2 regions of the Paenibacillus sp. A14 genome follow, and region 1 is predicted to be linked to the other one. Evidence: predicted binding sites of a transcription regulator. Region 1 holds the regulator's gene; the other holds the start of a gene.

Region 1 (7,371 bases):
GCGTCCGCATTTCGCGTCGGGGACCCATACGATCGCGACGGCGCTTTTCGGGATGCTAAGACCTGGCGACGAACTGCTGTACATTACCGGTCGCCCGTACGACACGCTGCATAAGGTCATTGGGAAACCGGGGGATGGGACGGGCTCATTGCGGGATTTTGGAATTCATTACGATGAAGCCGCCCTTTTGCCCGATGGATCGGTCGATTGGGAAGCCGTCGCCGCCAAGGTGAACGAAAGGACCCGGGTCATCGGCATCCAGCGTTCCCGGGGTTACGATTGGAGAGATTCTTTTACGGTGGAACAGATCGGCGAAATGGTCAGCAAGGTAAAAGCGCTGAAGCCGGATTGTCTCGTGTTTGTGGACAACTGCTACGGCGAGTTTACCGAAGAATTGGAACCGACCCAGGTTGGGGCGGATCTGATCGCGGGCTCATTGATCAAAAATCCGGGGGGTGGACTGGCCGAAACCGGCGGATACATTTGCGGACGAGCCGAGTTGGTACAGCGGGCGGCTTACCGGCTGACGGCGCCGGGAATCGGTGCCGAGGTGGGCGCGATGCTGGGGACGACCCGGGCAATCTATCAGGGGTTGTTTCTGGCTCCTACCACGGTGGGACAGGCCTTGAAAGGCAGCGTCCTGGCGGCGGCCGTGTTCGAACAGGCCGGCTTTGAAAGCCGGCCCGGATGGAACGCCAAAAGGAGTGATCTGATTCAGGCTATCGCCTTCAGCGGTCCGGAACAGCTGATCGCCTTTGTACAGGGGATTCAGCGCGCCGCCGCCGTGGACGGACACGTCGTTCCCGAAGCGTGGGACATGCCGGGGTATGAACACCCCGTTATTATGGCGGCTGGGACCTTCATCCAGGGCGGAAGTCTGGAACTTTCGGCGGATGCTCCGATTCGCGAGCCCTATATAGCGTATATGCAGGGCGGCTTAACCTACTCTCATGTGAAATTCGGTCTACTAACGGCACTGCAGACGATGCTGGAGCGGGACCTCATATAGTTGACATGCAGCCCAAACATCTCTGTAAGTATTTCTAACATATCTATTGACATGTTAGGATAGTTGACATAGAATAGATCCATGATTAATTTACTGGAAGGTTGAGAGCGATGAGTGACGAAATTCGCAGAAACATGGCCTTGTTTCCGATCGGTATCGTTATGAAGTTAACGGATTTGACGGCTAGACAAATTCGTTATTACGAACAGCATCAGCTGATCGTACCCGCCCGGACTTCGGGGAATCAACGGTTATTCTCCTTCAATGACGTCGAGCGGTTGCTTGAGATCAAGGGCTTGATCGACAAAGGCGTAAACATTGCCGGGATCAAGCAGGTCATGAATCCGATGAATAAGGATTCCGGAGAAGCTACGATCATCACGAAAGATACGGAAGAGAAACGAAAAGAAATGACAGATTCACAGCTTTATCGTATGCTGAAACAGCAGCTCATCACTGGGAAAAGACCGGGTCAGGTTTCTTTGATCCAAGGCGAGCTGTCCCGCTTTTTCAAAATATAAACGTAGGGAGAGGTTATCTTGAGTTACTCAAAAGAAGACATTTTACGTATCGCCAAAGAAGAAAATGTTCGTTTTATCCGATTGCAATTTACCGACCTGCTGGGAACGATCAAGAACGTGGAAATTCCCGTCAGCCAATTGGAGAAGGCGCTTGATAACAAGATGATGTTCGACGGTTCGTCCATCGAAGGCTATGTGCGGATTGAAGAATCCGACATGTATCTCTTTCCTGACCTGGATACTTGGGTTATCTTCCCATGGGTTGCCGAAGATCGCGTAGCCCGTTTAATTTGTGACGTATATATGCCTGACGGCACGCCGTTCGCCGGGGATCCTCGCGGTATTCTTAAGCGTGTGCTGAAGGAAGCCGAAGAGTTGGGTTATACGTCGATGAACGTCGGTCCGGAACCGGAGTTCTTCCTGTTCAAAACCGACGAAAAGGGCAACCCGACGATGGAATTAAACGACCAAGGCGGTTATTTCGATTTGGCTCCTACGGATCTCGGGGAGAATTGCCGCCGCGAAATCGTTTTGACTCTGGAGGAAATGGGCTTTGAAATCGAAGCTTCCCACCATGAAGTGGCGCCGGGTCAGCACGAAATCGACTTTAAATATGCCGACGCCATCAAGGCGGCGGACCAAATTCAAACCTTTAAGCTCGTGGTAAAGACGATTGCGCGTCAGCATGGCCTGCATGCGACATTTATGCCGAAGCCGTTGTTCGGCGTGAACGGTTCCGGGATGCATTGTCACCAGTCGTTGTTCCGGGATGACGTCAACGCTTTCTATGACGAGAGCGACACACTCGGCCTGAGCAAGGAAGCCCGTCATTACATGGCCGGGATCTTGAAGCACGCCCGCGCTTTTGCCGCCGTCACGAACCCGACCGTGAACTCGTATAAACGTCTGGTTCCAGGTTACGAAGCACCTTGCTATGTGGCATGGTCTTCCAGCAACCGCAGCCCAATGATCCGGATTCCGGCCTCCCGCGGCCTCAGCACGCGCGTCGAAGTCCGCAACCCGGACCCGGCCGCAAACCCTTATCTGGCACTGGCGGTTATGCTCAAAGCCGGCCTGGACGGCATCAAGAACGAACTGCCGCTCGTGGATCCGGTAGACCGGAACATCTATGTGATGTCCGAAGAAGAGCGTGTGGAAGAAGGCATTCCAAGCTTGCCATCCGACTTGAAGGAAGCGCTCGGCGAGTTGATCCGCAGCGAGATCATCACCGATGCCCTCGGCGACCATGCGTTGACTCATTTCTATGAACTGAAAGAAATCGAGTGGGACATGTTCCGCACGCAAGTCCATCAATGGGAACGCGATCAGTACATGACATTGTATTAATAGGAAGAGCCCTTGGTGCTTAGGCATCAGGGGCTTTTTTTATGAGACTGGATTGTGGTTTTCCGCCAATATGTGCATTCCATGACGGGACGACTGATGAAAATCAGGCTTTTGGGCATGCTAACGCCAAGGAGCTGATACGACATGGTGTTCGCATTGAAAAAATACCATCGGCGCAGACTGTGGTTGAAGCGAATTTGGCGGGAAGAGCGGTCCGGAATGAAACGTTATTTACCGCAGGACGATCTAACGAACGTATAGGCAACTTATTGCAAAATGAAAAGAGGCTGCCCAGGGAAAGGGAGCCTCTTCATCATGCGAATTAGGGAATAGATTAGTGCAGGTCGCGGAATAAACCGACGACTTTGCCGAGAATAACGACATTCTTGAGCCGAATCGGCTCCATTGTCGAGTTCTCAGGTTGAAGGCGGATGTGATCCTTTTCTTTATAAAAAGTCTTCACCGTAGCCTCATCATCTTCCGTCATAGCCACGACGATATCGCCGTTGTTGGCCGTCTGCTGTTGGCGAACGATCACATAATCCCCGTTATGAATACCTGCTTCAATCATACTTTCCCCGACAACGGAAAGCATAAAGATCTCACCGTCTGAAGAATAATGCTGCGGGAGAGGGAAGTAGTCCTCGATGTTCTCCGTTGCCGTAATCGGCATGCCGGCGGTAACCTTGCCGACGACCGGAACCCGGGTCACGCTGTGCGCGAACATGCCGAGCGATTCCGATTCTTCCTGCCCCAGCAATTCGATGGCCCGAGGCTTGGTGGGATCCCGGCGGATAAAGCCCTTCTTCTCCAAACGGTCGAGGTGGCCGTGCACGGTCGAGCTGGAGGCTAGTCCGACGGCTTCTCCGATCTCACGTACTGAAGGAGGGTAACCCTTCATCCGAACTTCATTGCGTATAAATTCCAAAATAGCCTGTTGTCGGCTGGAAACCTTGGACATAACGATCATCAACCCCATTAGTAACGTTTGGAAAAATTATAACATAGAACTGTCGTTCGTACAAACATAAGTTCTAAAGCTTTCTAATATATGCGAACAATTGTTCTGAAAAACTATTGAAACAAACAAGTGTTCGTGTTATATTGAGATCAAGAGATAAGAACATTTGTTTGGGGAGTGATTCGATATGCCAAGATACACTACATACCAAAGTATTTATAATAAGCCGGTTGCCCGTTCGTGGAGGCATGTTCCCGGTTTTTCTCCGGAATGGAGCAAAAGCGTAATGAAGATTGCGTTTCTGTTGATTCTTTTGACGATGACCGGCACCGGAGTGGTTACCGCCTTTGCCGCAGCAAATGATGGAGGGTCCCATGTCAAGGAAACCGTCATTGTTACCCCTGGAGACACGCTATGGGAAATCGCGGTTGATCATAAGCCCCGCGGAAAGGATACCCGTGTGTATGTGGAGGCTATTAAACGGGTGAACGGTTTATCCGTAAGCGATATTCATCCTGGGGACACACTGGTTTTGCCGGATTGAACACGCCTATATATATGAAGAAACTGAAAGAGCTTGGATTCGGGGGCCGCTGCCTTGACAAGCTCTTTTTCTCATGTCAAAGTAAGAATTGTTGCTTATAGAATATGGATGATCAGACAGGAGGAAATGTAGTGGATATAGATACACTGGTGAAACGGATCAATGAATTGGCCCGCAAAAACAAAACGGTGGGCTTAACGGAGGATGAGAAGCTGGAACGGGCACAGCTCCGGGAAACTTATTTGCAGAACATCCGGAACAACTTCCGTCAACAGCTTGAATCCATCGAAATCGTGGATAAATAACGCCGGCCGCAAGGTTCGGCTTACATAACATTAGGTGTAGGAGGAAATTTCATGGCTTCGTTTGACAGGAAAGTGGAACGTAATCGGGTTCGCATGAACAAGAAAGGAAAGGGGCCGAGCCGGATCGGCGGCGGGGGGCAGGATCCCCGGTATTCGTTAGGCGCCAAGGGGGAAGGAGAGGTTTTTAGAGGAAGAAACATTCTTCTTCCGGCAGCTCTGGTCTTGCTTGCCCTTCTGTATGCCGTGGTCGGGTTGATCGGTAATGCCTCGGAAGTCAACTCGGTTTTGTTTTGGCTCACGATCGTACTTTATCTGATCCTGGCGTTGACGATTTTTCTCAGGAAGCCGTATTTGCGAATTCATAAAGGCTGGCTGTATACGTCCAAATTTAACCGCGACCGCACTCTGGAAGCAAACAACATCAGCAAAATAAAGGTAGGCCGCGGCAAAATCACGATTACTCCGAAGAGTAAAGACGTCAATTGGGTGTTCCACCGCGTCCGCAACCGTTTTGACACGGAGGCGATGGGAGAACATCTGGAGCAATATGCGAAAGTACACCATGTTTCCTTTGAGAAGGAATAAGGGTTAGTATAGATTGAAATTGAGGTTGTCAATATTTTGGGGGAGTGTGTGTGTGAACTATGACTATCAAGGCCGTATGTTTTGATCTGGATGACACTTTGTTGTGGGATGAGCGCAGTATTAAAGAATCTTTTGAAGCGACTTGCCTGAAAGCGGGAGAAGCGGTGGGGATCGATCCTGAGAAGCTCGAGGAATCGGTGCGCAAGGAAGCCAGAGAGTTGTACGCGTCTTATGAAACCTATCCGTTTACCAAAATGATCGGGATCAATCCGTTTGAGGGATTGTGGGCGACCTTCTCGGCAGGGGAACAGCCGGAATTCCGCCAACTGGAACAACTAGCCCCCGTTTACCAGAAGGAATCCTGGCTCCGCGGTTTAAAGTCGCTCGGTGTGGAGGACGAGGCGCTCGCTGGGGAGCTGGCAGCGCAGTTCGGCCGGGAACGCCGTTCCCGGCCCCATGTTTACGAAGAGACTTTTCGCATTCTCGGCGAATTGAAGGGCAAGGTCAAGCTTCTCTTATTGACCAACGGATGTCCCGCCCTGCAACAAGAGAAGCTTGACGGTGTTCCGGAACTGTCGCCTTATTTCAATGAAATTATCATTTCCGGATCGTTTGGAAAAGGAAAGCCGGATTCGGCCATTTTCCACCATGCGCTGGAACGGTTGGGGGTGGAACCGGAGGAAAGCTTGATGGTCGGCGACAAGTTGACGACCGACATCTGCGGCGGGCTTAGCGTGGGAATGATCACGGTATGGGTTAACCGGCACAGACGCAGCCGGAACGATGAAATTGTACCGGATTTTGAAATCAAACATCTTGCGGAGCTGCATGACATTATCGCGAAATATGCTTGAGCGTTGGAGACGGAACAAGTAGTAGGGAGGTAAACGCCATGAACAAAAAGAACGGTTTGTGGATCATCGGTTTGACCCTGCTGTTTGCGGTGCTTTTAAGCGGATGCGGCAATCCTAAGGGGACGGACCACCACATTGCGGCCGATGCCAATATGCTTGAGCCGATAAAGGTGGAGCTTCGGGTGAATCCCGCGGAAGTTACCGCAGGAAAGCCTGTAAGGTTCGAAGCCAAGGTTACCCACCAGGGTCAGAATGTCGATGATGCGAAAGAAGTTATGTTTGAGTACTGGAAGGACGGTTCACCGGAAGATGAGCACAGTAAGGAAGTAGTTGCTGGCTCGGGCGACGGGCTTTACGTATTGGAGAAGACGTTCGAAGAACCGGGAACGTACCATGTCATTTCCCATGTGACCGCTCGTGATCAGCATTCCATGCCTTCCGAGGGATTTACGATTAAATAACGATACTCAAAAACAAGGCTGCTCCCGTTATGGAAGCAGCCTTGTTTGCATTTTTAGATGGATTTACTTTTGAAAGGAAGGATCCTCATAAGGGTGGGCGATCCAACCGTCTTCCTCCACAAAGAGGCGGACGGCCACAACTTTGCGTTCATCGGTTAGGGTAAAGAAATGCGGTGTGTTTTCCGGTACGGAAATCAAATCGCCCGGTACGAGATTAACGTCAAAGTAACCGGTTTGTTCGTCGCCTTTGATGATGAAAGTGCCGGCTCCGGATATGATCGCCCGGATCTCATCTTCCGAATGGGTATGGATTTGCTCGAATTTGGCCAACAATTCTTCGATGTTTGGCGTCGCTTCCGACAGGGTGATGACGTCCCAGGTCCGGTAGCCGCGGCGGGCGGCGAGTTCCTGAATTTCGGACTGATAGGCTTCCAGGACGGCTGCTTTTTGCTCGTCGCTCAGCGAAAAGTTCTCGCGCAGTTCTTGCGGGAGTTTTTTCGTATCCCAATGCTCATAAATTACTTCATATTTATCCAGAAAATCACGAACTTTTTCTTCTCCTGAAATAATTTCGTTCGTCTTTCTTATTCTTATTTCGGCCATAGGATTACCCCGCTTTCTAAATAGTTTGATTGAATTATAGCTGAAAGAGGCGCTGTTGTCGACCCTTTCTTTTCATTATAAAAAGGGATTGATCCAGGGAGAACGCGGGTTAGCAATTTTGTAATCTCCCTTTCCTTGGACGCTTTAATCTGTTAAACTAATTCTTAACGTTTTACGGGAG
Region 2 (7,371 bases), on a different contig from region 1:
TTGACTAATCAAGATCGCCCACCCCTTTAATGTATCGCACCATAGTTTAGTGAATAGTAGTGCTAACAGAATGAAAACCTATGAGAGATCATATAGAAATCCCCGATATTTGTGAACATTCTGTTTCAGAGTCATGTCAATTTTATGTCTCCGGGGTGTAAAAAGCAAGCGTTTTCTACCCTTTTTCGTATAGTAGTTTTCGATGAAATCAATCTCGTAATTGGATCAATTAAAGCGCTTACTTATTTTGAGGGAGCCACTTTTTTAAAAACGTCCGCCCGTTCCCGGACAACCACCCATAAACCAGGTTTTCAGGATAGTGCTTTAAAAGAAGATTGGCAAATTCCCTCAGCTGGCCGGCATGTCTCAAACCTTCGATATGGGTATCGATCCCGTCGAAATCCGAGCCGAGCATCAGGATGTTCTCCCCACCCAGACTGCAAATATGATCGATGTGCGGCAAAAGATCGGATGCGCTCACTTGAGGCGCCTTCTTAACAAACCAGGGGACAAATGTTAGCCCGATTCTTCCCTCGAGGGAGATGATCGCTCTGATTTGATCATCCCGCAGGTTCCTCACATGCGGACAGACGCTGTAGGCGTTGGAATGGGAGGCGAGGAAGGGAATTCCGGCCTCTTCCGCCAGTTCGGCCACCTCCCAAAATCCTTTTACCGACAGATGCGATACATCCAGTATGATCCCTAACCTGTGGCAAGCTTTAACCAGTTCCACGCCTTGCGGCGTAAGCCCTCCCCCTCGGGGCTCCAGAATTCCGTCGGCCGCCCAATTGCCATAATTCCAGGTCAGCCCGAGAAGCCTCACGCCCCGTTCATAGCACAGCTGCAGGTAATGCATATTGGCTTCCAGGCCGTCCACCCCTTCCAAAGCGAGCAGGGCGCCAAGCTGCCCCGACGCCTCCACCCTATCGAGGTCCTGAACCGTGGTTATGGGCATCAGACCTCTGGGTACGACCTTTTGCCGGAAGATTTCGAGCTGCTCCAGAATGGATTCAAACTTGGGCTTTCCCCGTTTTTCCGATAAAAAAATCGCAAAACATTGCATTTTCACTCCGCCCTGACCCATGCGCGCAAGATTCACATCCAGCCGGTTGTCCCCGAGAAAATCCAAGCTCGCATCCATCTGCATTTTGCAAAGGACATCACAATGAAAATCCCATATTTCCGGTTTCATTTCCTTCTCCTCCGCTCCCTCACGAATCTATGACCCTCTTTTGCCGTACCAATGCAAAAAAACCTGTTTACTCTAGCGTAAACAGGCCTCATTCGTAAACTTCTTATATTATCTAGGTTCTACAATCAATTTAATCGCGGTTCGGTCTTCCCCGTCGATGACGATATCCGTAAAGGCCGGGATGCAAATCAAATCGACGCCGCTAGGCGCCACAAATCCCCGGGCAATCGCTACCGCTTTTATGGCTTGGTTGAGTGCACCCGCTCCAATGGCCTGTAGTTCAGCAGCGCCACGTTCTCTTAACACTCCAGCAAGCGCACCGGCGACGGAGTTAGGATTGGATTTTGCTGAAACTTTTAATACTTCCATGGTAAGTACCTCCTGGGAATAATGGTTTGATTGATCCCACTACTTAGAAGATATTCGGGGGAATTCAAAAAATTCCTTCTTTTTTCCCAGGGTCACTACGACCGGTTCAGCTCATGATCCACTCATCTTCCAGCAGGCGTATCTTTTGGATGCTTTTGGCCCGGCCCGTCGACTCGTCGAGTTCAACGAAGCATCCATGAAATTGCCACTTGCCCTCACATACCTGAAAACGAACCGGCAATTGGGTCGTGAACTTCCGCAATACGGCCGTCCTTTCCATCCCCAAAATCCCTTCCCGGGAACCGACCATCCCCGCATCCGTTAGATAGGCCGTTCCTTGCGGCAAAATGGTATCATCGTTGCTCTGCACATGAGTATGGGTCCCTACGACCAGCGACACACGCCCGTCCAAATGCCAGCCCATCGCAATTTTCTCGGAGGTGGCTTCCGCATGGAAGTCAACCAAGATGCACTTCGTTTTCTTGGACAAGCTCCCCACGATTTCGTCCGCCATCCGGAACGGATCTTCGAGCGGAGGCAGGAAGGTGCGGCCCATCAAGTTGACAAGGGCCAGCTCTTTTCCATTTGCCTTGATTACCGTATGTCCCTGCCCGGGCGTTCCGGGCGGATAATTCGCGGGCCGCACCATGCGCGCTTCATCATCGATAAAATCAAAAATTTCTTTATTGTCCCAAGTGTGGTTCCCCATCGTCAGGCCGTGAATGCCCAGCTCAAAAAACTCCTTGGCGATTTTGGCCGTGATGCCTCGTCCGGAAGCGGCGTTTTCCCCATTCGCGATAATGATATCCGGGTTATATTTGGATTTTAAATGAGGAAGCGTCTCTTTGAGGGCTTTTCGCCCCGTGTTCCCTACTATATCTCCGATAAACAGAACTTTAATGGTATTTCCTCCTCTGTCTTCGTATACTCGTTAGAATGAAAAAGCGGCCCGCAGGGGGCCACTTTTCAGCATAACCTTTACTTGGCGTATTCAACCGCCCGCGTCTCGCGAATCACGGTAACCTTGATATGTCCCGGATAATCCAGTTCACTCTCAATGGTCTTCGTAATGTCTCTCGCCAGGCGGAACGCTTCCGCGTCATCGATCTTCTCAGGCTGCACCATAACGCGAACCTCGCGGCCCGCTTGAATGGCAAAGGATTTCTCCACGCCTTCGAACGATTCGGATATTTCTTCGAGCTTCTCCAAACGCCGGATATACGTTTCCAGCGTTTCCCGGCGCGCGCCTGGTCTTGCCGCCGACAGGGCGTCAGCCGCACCGACCAGCATGGCGATGACCGAGGTCGCTTCGCAATCTCCGTGATGGGAGGCGATACTGTTGATGACAACCGGATGCTCTTTGTATTTCTTAGCCAGTTCCACGCCGATTTCGACATGAGATCCTTCCACTTCATGATCAAGCGCTTTACCGATATCGTGAAGCAACCCGGCGCGTTTGGCGAGCGTAATATCTTCACCAAGCTCTCCAGCCATCAAACCGGCCAGATAAGCCACCTCCATGGAGTGCTTCAACACATTCTGTCCGTAGCTTGTCCGGAACTTCAGACGACCCAGGATTTTGATCAAATCCGGATGCAAGGCATGCACGCCGACCTCAAAGGTGGCCTGCTCCCCGTATTCACGAATCCGTTCGTCGACTTCACGACGGGATTTCTCCACCATCTCTTCGATCCGCGCCGGATGAATTCTGCCGTCCGCCACCAGTTTCTCCAGTGCCGTGCGCGCGATTTCCCGACGAATCGGGTCAAAGCCCGACAGAATGACGGCTTCCGGCGTATCGTCGATGATCAGGTCGATCCCCGTGAGGGTTTCCAGCGCCCGGATGTTACGGCCCTCCCGGCCGATGATCCGTCCCTTCATTTCCTCATTCGGCAAGGTAACGACCGAGACCGTCGTCTCCGCAACGTGATCCGCCGCGCAGCGTTGAATGGCCAGCGTAATGATTTCGCGTGATTTCTTATCCGCTTCTTCCTTCGCTTGCTGTTCGATATCCTTGATCATCTGAGCCGTTTCATGGCGAACTTCCTGCTCCACATTGTTCAAAATAATGGTGCGGGCATCCTCCATCGTCAAATTCGAAATCCGTTCCAGTTCCTGAACCTGACTCTTGTAAATCTGATCAATCTGCTGCTGTGTTTCTTCAATTCGTTTCTCTTTGCCGGCCACTTGCTCTTCTTTACGTTCCAGCGATTCCAATTTTTTATCCAGCGACTCTTCTTTTTGCAACAATCGTCTTTCTTGTCGTTGAATTTCATTCCGACGTTCACGAATGTCTTTATCAGCTTCGGTTCTCAGCTTATGGACTTCGTCCTTCGCTTCCAGAACCGTTTCCTTTTTCAGTGCTTCCGCGTCCTTCCTGGCATTCTCCAGGATTAAGTCCGCATCTTTCTCCGCACTGGAAATTTTAGCTTCAACAAGAGATTTGCGAATAAAATACCCGATCCCGAACCCAAAGAATAAAGCGGCTGCAACGAGAACGATCCAGATTCCTGCATTCATCTGTTCACCTCCTCGTTGTTTCCTCCAAGGCATTCCTTGGGATGTTTGCAGTTGTAATTTTCTCAATCATCATCATACAAAGAATTCATTACAGGCCGATTAGGCGAAGCTCTCCATGTGTGAATGATGCATATTCCACAACAGCCACAAACGGAACATTGGCCTTCATGTTTGAAAAAATGAATCCATTCCGGGCCCCGAATTTTTGGAAGGAAAAAAAGGTCCCGACAAAAATAGATTCATGTTCATTTTATTATTTGGCGAAAGATATTGTCAAGCGAATGTCACATTCCTCGTCCCGCTTAGATATCCTCCCACTCCTCTTCTTCGTGCAGTCCGTCACCCTGGGCAAGCTCGCGGACCACCCTGGAAACCAACGAGCCCGAAAAACCTCGCCGCAGCAAAAACGCACCGGTCTTCCGCTTCTTGTCGGCCGCCTCCCCCGTGGACGTCCGCCATTTCTTGACGGCCAGCTCCTTGGCGCTCGCATATTCGTCCTCTTCGCTGACAGCCCCGAGGGCGTCCTCGATCAGCGGCTTGGATATCCCTTTCTGGCGTAGTTCATGCTTGACCCACATCTTTCCCTTGCCGCGGTTGCGAACACGCTGTCCGGCCCATTCCTGGGCGTATGCGGCATCGTTCAACAGCCCTTCTTCCGTCAGTCGGCCAACGACCCCGGCGACTGTCTCTTCGTTCCATCCCTTTTCGCCTAATCGGATGGTCATTTCATAAGCCGTCCGCGGCTTCCGGCCGAGATATTGAAGCGCATCCGCATAGGCGCGCTGCCTTTCATCGGCGAGGACGATCTCTTCCAGCTCGCTTTTGGTAAAAACCGCGCCCTTGATCATCCTGTATTTAATCATGACATCCTCATGGACTTCCAGCGCGTAAGGACCGAACGATATCCGGTAACGGAATTTGGGACGTTTCAGCAGCAATACGGAAGTAATCGTCAGCTCGGTACCCTCCGGAAAGCTATCGATGCCGCCTGCTTCCGATCCGGAAGTCTGAGCCCCACCCGTTTTCGGCTCTATGGAATGCCGGCCTCGGTCTTCTTCCCAAAATCCTTCCTCCGAGATGTCTACGATCCCGCTTGCTTCTTCCTTCCCCCTGTTTTGGGAATGCCGGCTTCCCCCTCCGCCCCAGCGTCTCTGCATCTTCTGTTCCGCCCCCTACTCCATGTTTAACTCTATCCCAAACAAAAGCGCTCTGTTCCGGCAAATACCGGTCTCAGAGCGCTTCATCAGCAAAAATGTATTATTCTTCGAAAAGCGCCTGCTCTTCTTGCGCTTCAGCTTCAAGGTCGCTAGACGAAGCAGGAGCCACCGCAGTCGTCAGGTTGCTGGCTTCACGAATCTTTTGTTCGATCGCATTGGCGATTTCCGCATGCTCTTTAAGATATTGCTTCGCATTCTCGCGCCCCTGGCCCAAGCGCTCACCCGCATAGGAATACCAGGCGCCACTCTTGTCCACAATATCCAACTCTACGCCGATATCGATAATGCTGCCTTCCCTGGAGATCCCTTCGCCGTACATAATATCGATTTCCGCCTGTTTGAAAGGAGGTGCGACTTTATTCTTGACGACTTTAATCCGTGTGCGGTTACCTACCATATCATTGCCCATCTTGATCGTTTCCACCCGGCGCACGTCAAGGCGTACCGTTGAGTAGAATTTCAGGGCGCGGCCCCCTGGTGTGGTCTCGGGGTTACCGAACATAACGCCAACCTTCTCGCGCAACTGGTTAATGAAAATCGCGATCGTCTTCGATTTGCTGATCGCACCGGACAATTTGCGGAGAGCCTGGGACATGAGGCGGGCTTGAAGACCGACATGGGAATCCCCCATTTCACCTTCGATTTCCGCCTTTGGAACCAACGCGGCTACGGAGTCAATAACAATAACATCCACGGCGCCGCTGCGCACGAGCGCCTCGGCGATTTCAAGCGCCTGTTCGCCCGTATCCGGCTGGGACAGCAGCAACTCGTCAATGTTTACGCCAAGCTTGTTGGCATAAGAGGGATCAAGCGCATGCTCCGCGTCGATAAACGCGGCTTGTCCGCCGATTTTCTGAACTTCGGCGATCGCATGAAGCGCCACCGTCGTTTTACCGGAAGATTCCGGCCCGTATACTTCGATAATCCGGCCGCGAGGAAGCCCTCCCGTACCGAGTGCTATATCTAATGCCAACGATCCACTAGGGACGATTTCCACCTGCATATGGGTGGATTCTCCCAGCTTCATGATCGAACCTTTACCGAATTGTTTTTCTATTTGACGAAGCGCCATTTCAAGCGCAGCACGACGATCTGACAATCAGCTCACATCCTTAAATATAATTATAAAGGAATTCTTACATTTATAATTGTACCTTGTTTTGGAACGTTTGCCAAGCGTTTTTTCGAACATACATTCGTAATTTTTTCTGTTCCCTATAAAGGCCCTCTGACCCAACCGGAATGTCCGTTGGAAGGTACCGGCGAATGAGGGCATCCTCAGCGCATCCTTCCATTGCCGGCTTCTTCCTGTAAGGGAAACGTTGAGCTCCTCTCCTTTCCATGAAGCATTGGTTGCCTTTTAAACTCTAAATAAGGCAGCGGTGTAAGGCGTACTGCCCTCTCTATTGCCGATTTGTAAGTCAGCGCCAATTCGCCGGAAATTCCCCGCTTTGGGTGGGAGTAGCAGTGAAGTAGCACTTTTCATCACCCGATGGAAGGCTAAAGAACGAAAAAGAACCGCAGCACAACTTAACAGTTTGCTACGGTTCTTCCGTACACCCATTATATATCCCCGCCCAAGGAATGGCAAGGGGACGAGTCCAACCTAAAACCTGGCTTACTTGGCAGCCCGCTCGGCTTTTAGCCGCTTCCAAAGGTGGTACAGCACCGTTTTGGCCGAACGCAAACGGATCGTATCGCGATTTCCTTTCAGGTTGAGCTCGTAAACCTCGGTTTCTCCGCCGCGGCGGGAAATGCCGATATAGACGAGACCCACGGGCTTCCGCTCCGAGTACCCCGGGCCGGCTACCCCGGTAATGGACAAACCGAAATCGGTGTCCACGATCATCCGCACCTGTTCCGCCAGTACCTGGGCGGTTTCGGCGCTGACGGCACCGGGTGCGTTCTCGCCTTCAAGAAGATCGTGCGGAACGTTCAGCAACTTCTCCTTCATCCCATTGGAATAGCAGACGATGCCGCCGAGAAAAACGGTGGCGCTGCCCGGGACGCTGGTGATGGATTGCATCAGCAGCCCGCCCGTGCAGCTCTCGGCGGCACTAACCGTCAAGCCCA

The links. The regulator LexA, encoded in region 1, represses DNA repair genes until DNA is damaged. The targets are predictions, from matches to a motif close to CGAACATATGTTCG.
Region 2: a site for LexA is predicted at 6,484-6,497, ahead of recA (recombinase RecA). Genes of this name have one in related genera too.

Annotation. Positions count from the first base shown of each region.
Region 1 covers NZ_JBAGJD010000001.1:100,998-108,368, reverse strand. The annotation lists gene V4U88_RS00555 (methionine gamma-lyase family protein) at 1-1,009, shown strand, start outside; gene V4U88_RS00550 (MerR family transcriptional regulator) at 1,120-1,530, shown strand; gene glnA (type I glutamate--ammonia ligase) at 1,549-2,877, shown strand; gene lexA (transcriptional repressor LexA) at 3,212-3,838, opposite strand; gene V4U88_RS00535 (LysM peptidoglycan-binding domain-containing protein) at 4,125-4,382, shown strand; gene V4U88_RS00530 (DUF896 domain-containing protein) at 4,514-4,687, shown strand; gene V4U88_RS00525 (hypothetical protein) at 4,739-5,272, shown strand; gene V4U88_RS00520 (HAD family hydrolase) at 5,332-6,126, shown strand; gene V4U88_RS00515 (FixH family protein) at 6,165-6,587, shown strand; gene V4U88_RS00510 (1,2-dihydroxy-3-keto-5-methylthiopentene dioxygenase) at 6,651-7,190, opposite strand.
Region 2 covers NZ_JBAGJD010000003.1:202,190-209,560, forward strand. The annotation lists gene V4U88_RS08865 (2-oxoacid:acceptor oxidoreductase subunit alpha) at 1-12, opposite strand, end outside; gene V4U88_RS08870 (dipeptidase) at 239-1,192, opposite strand; gene V4U88_RS08875 (stage V sporulation protein S) at 1,301-1,561, opposite strand; gene V4U88_RS08880 (TIGR00282 family metallophosphoesterase) at 1,668-2,462, opposite strand; gene rny (ribonuclease Y) at 2,540-4,081, opposite strand; gene V4U88_RS08890 (regulatory protein RecX) at 4,384-5,238, opposite strand; gene recA (recombinase RecA) at 5,339-6,397, opposite strand; gene V4U88_RS08900 (competence/damage-inducible protein A) at 6,917-7,371, opposite strand, start outside.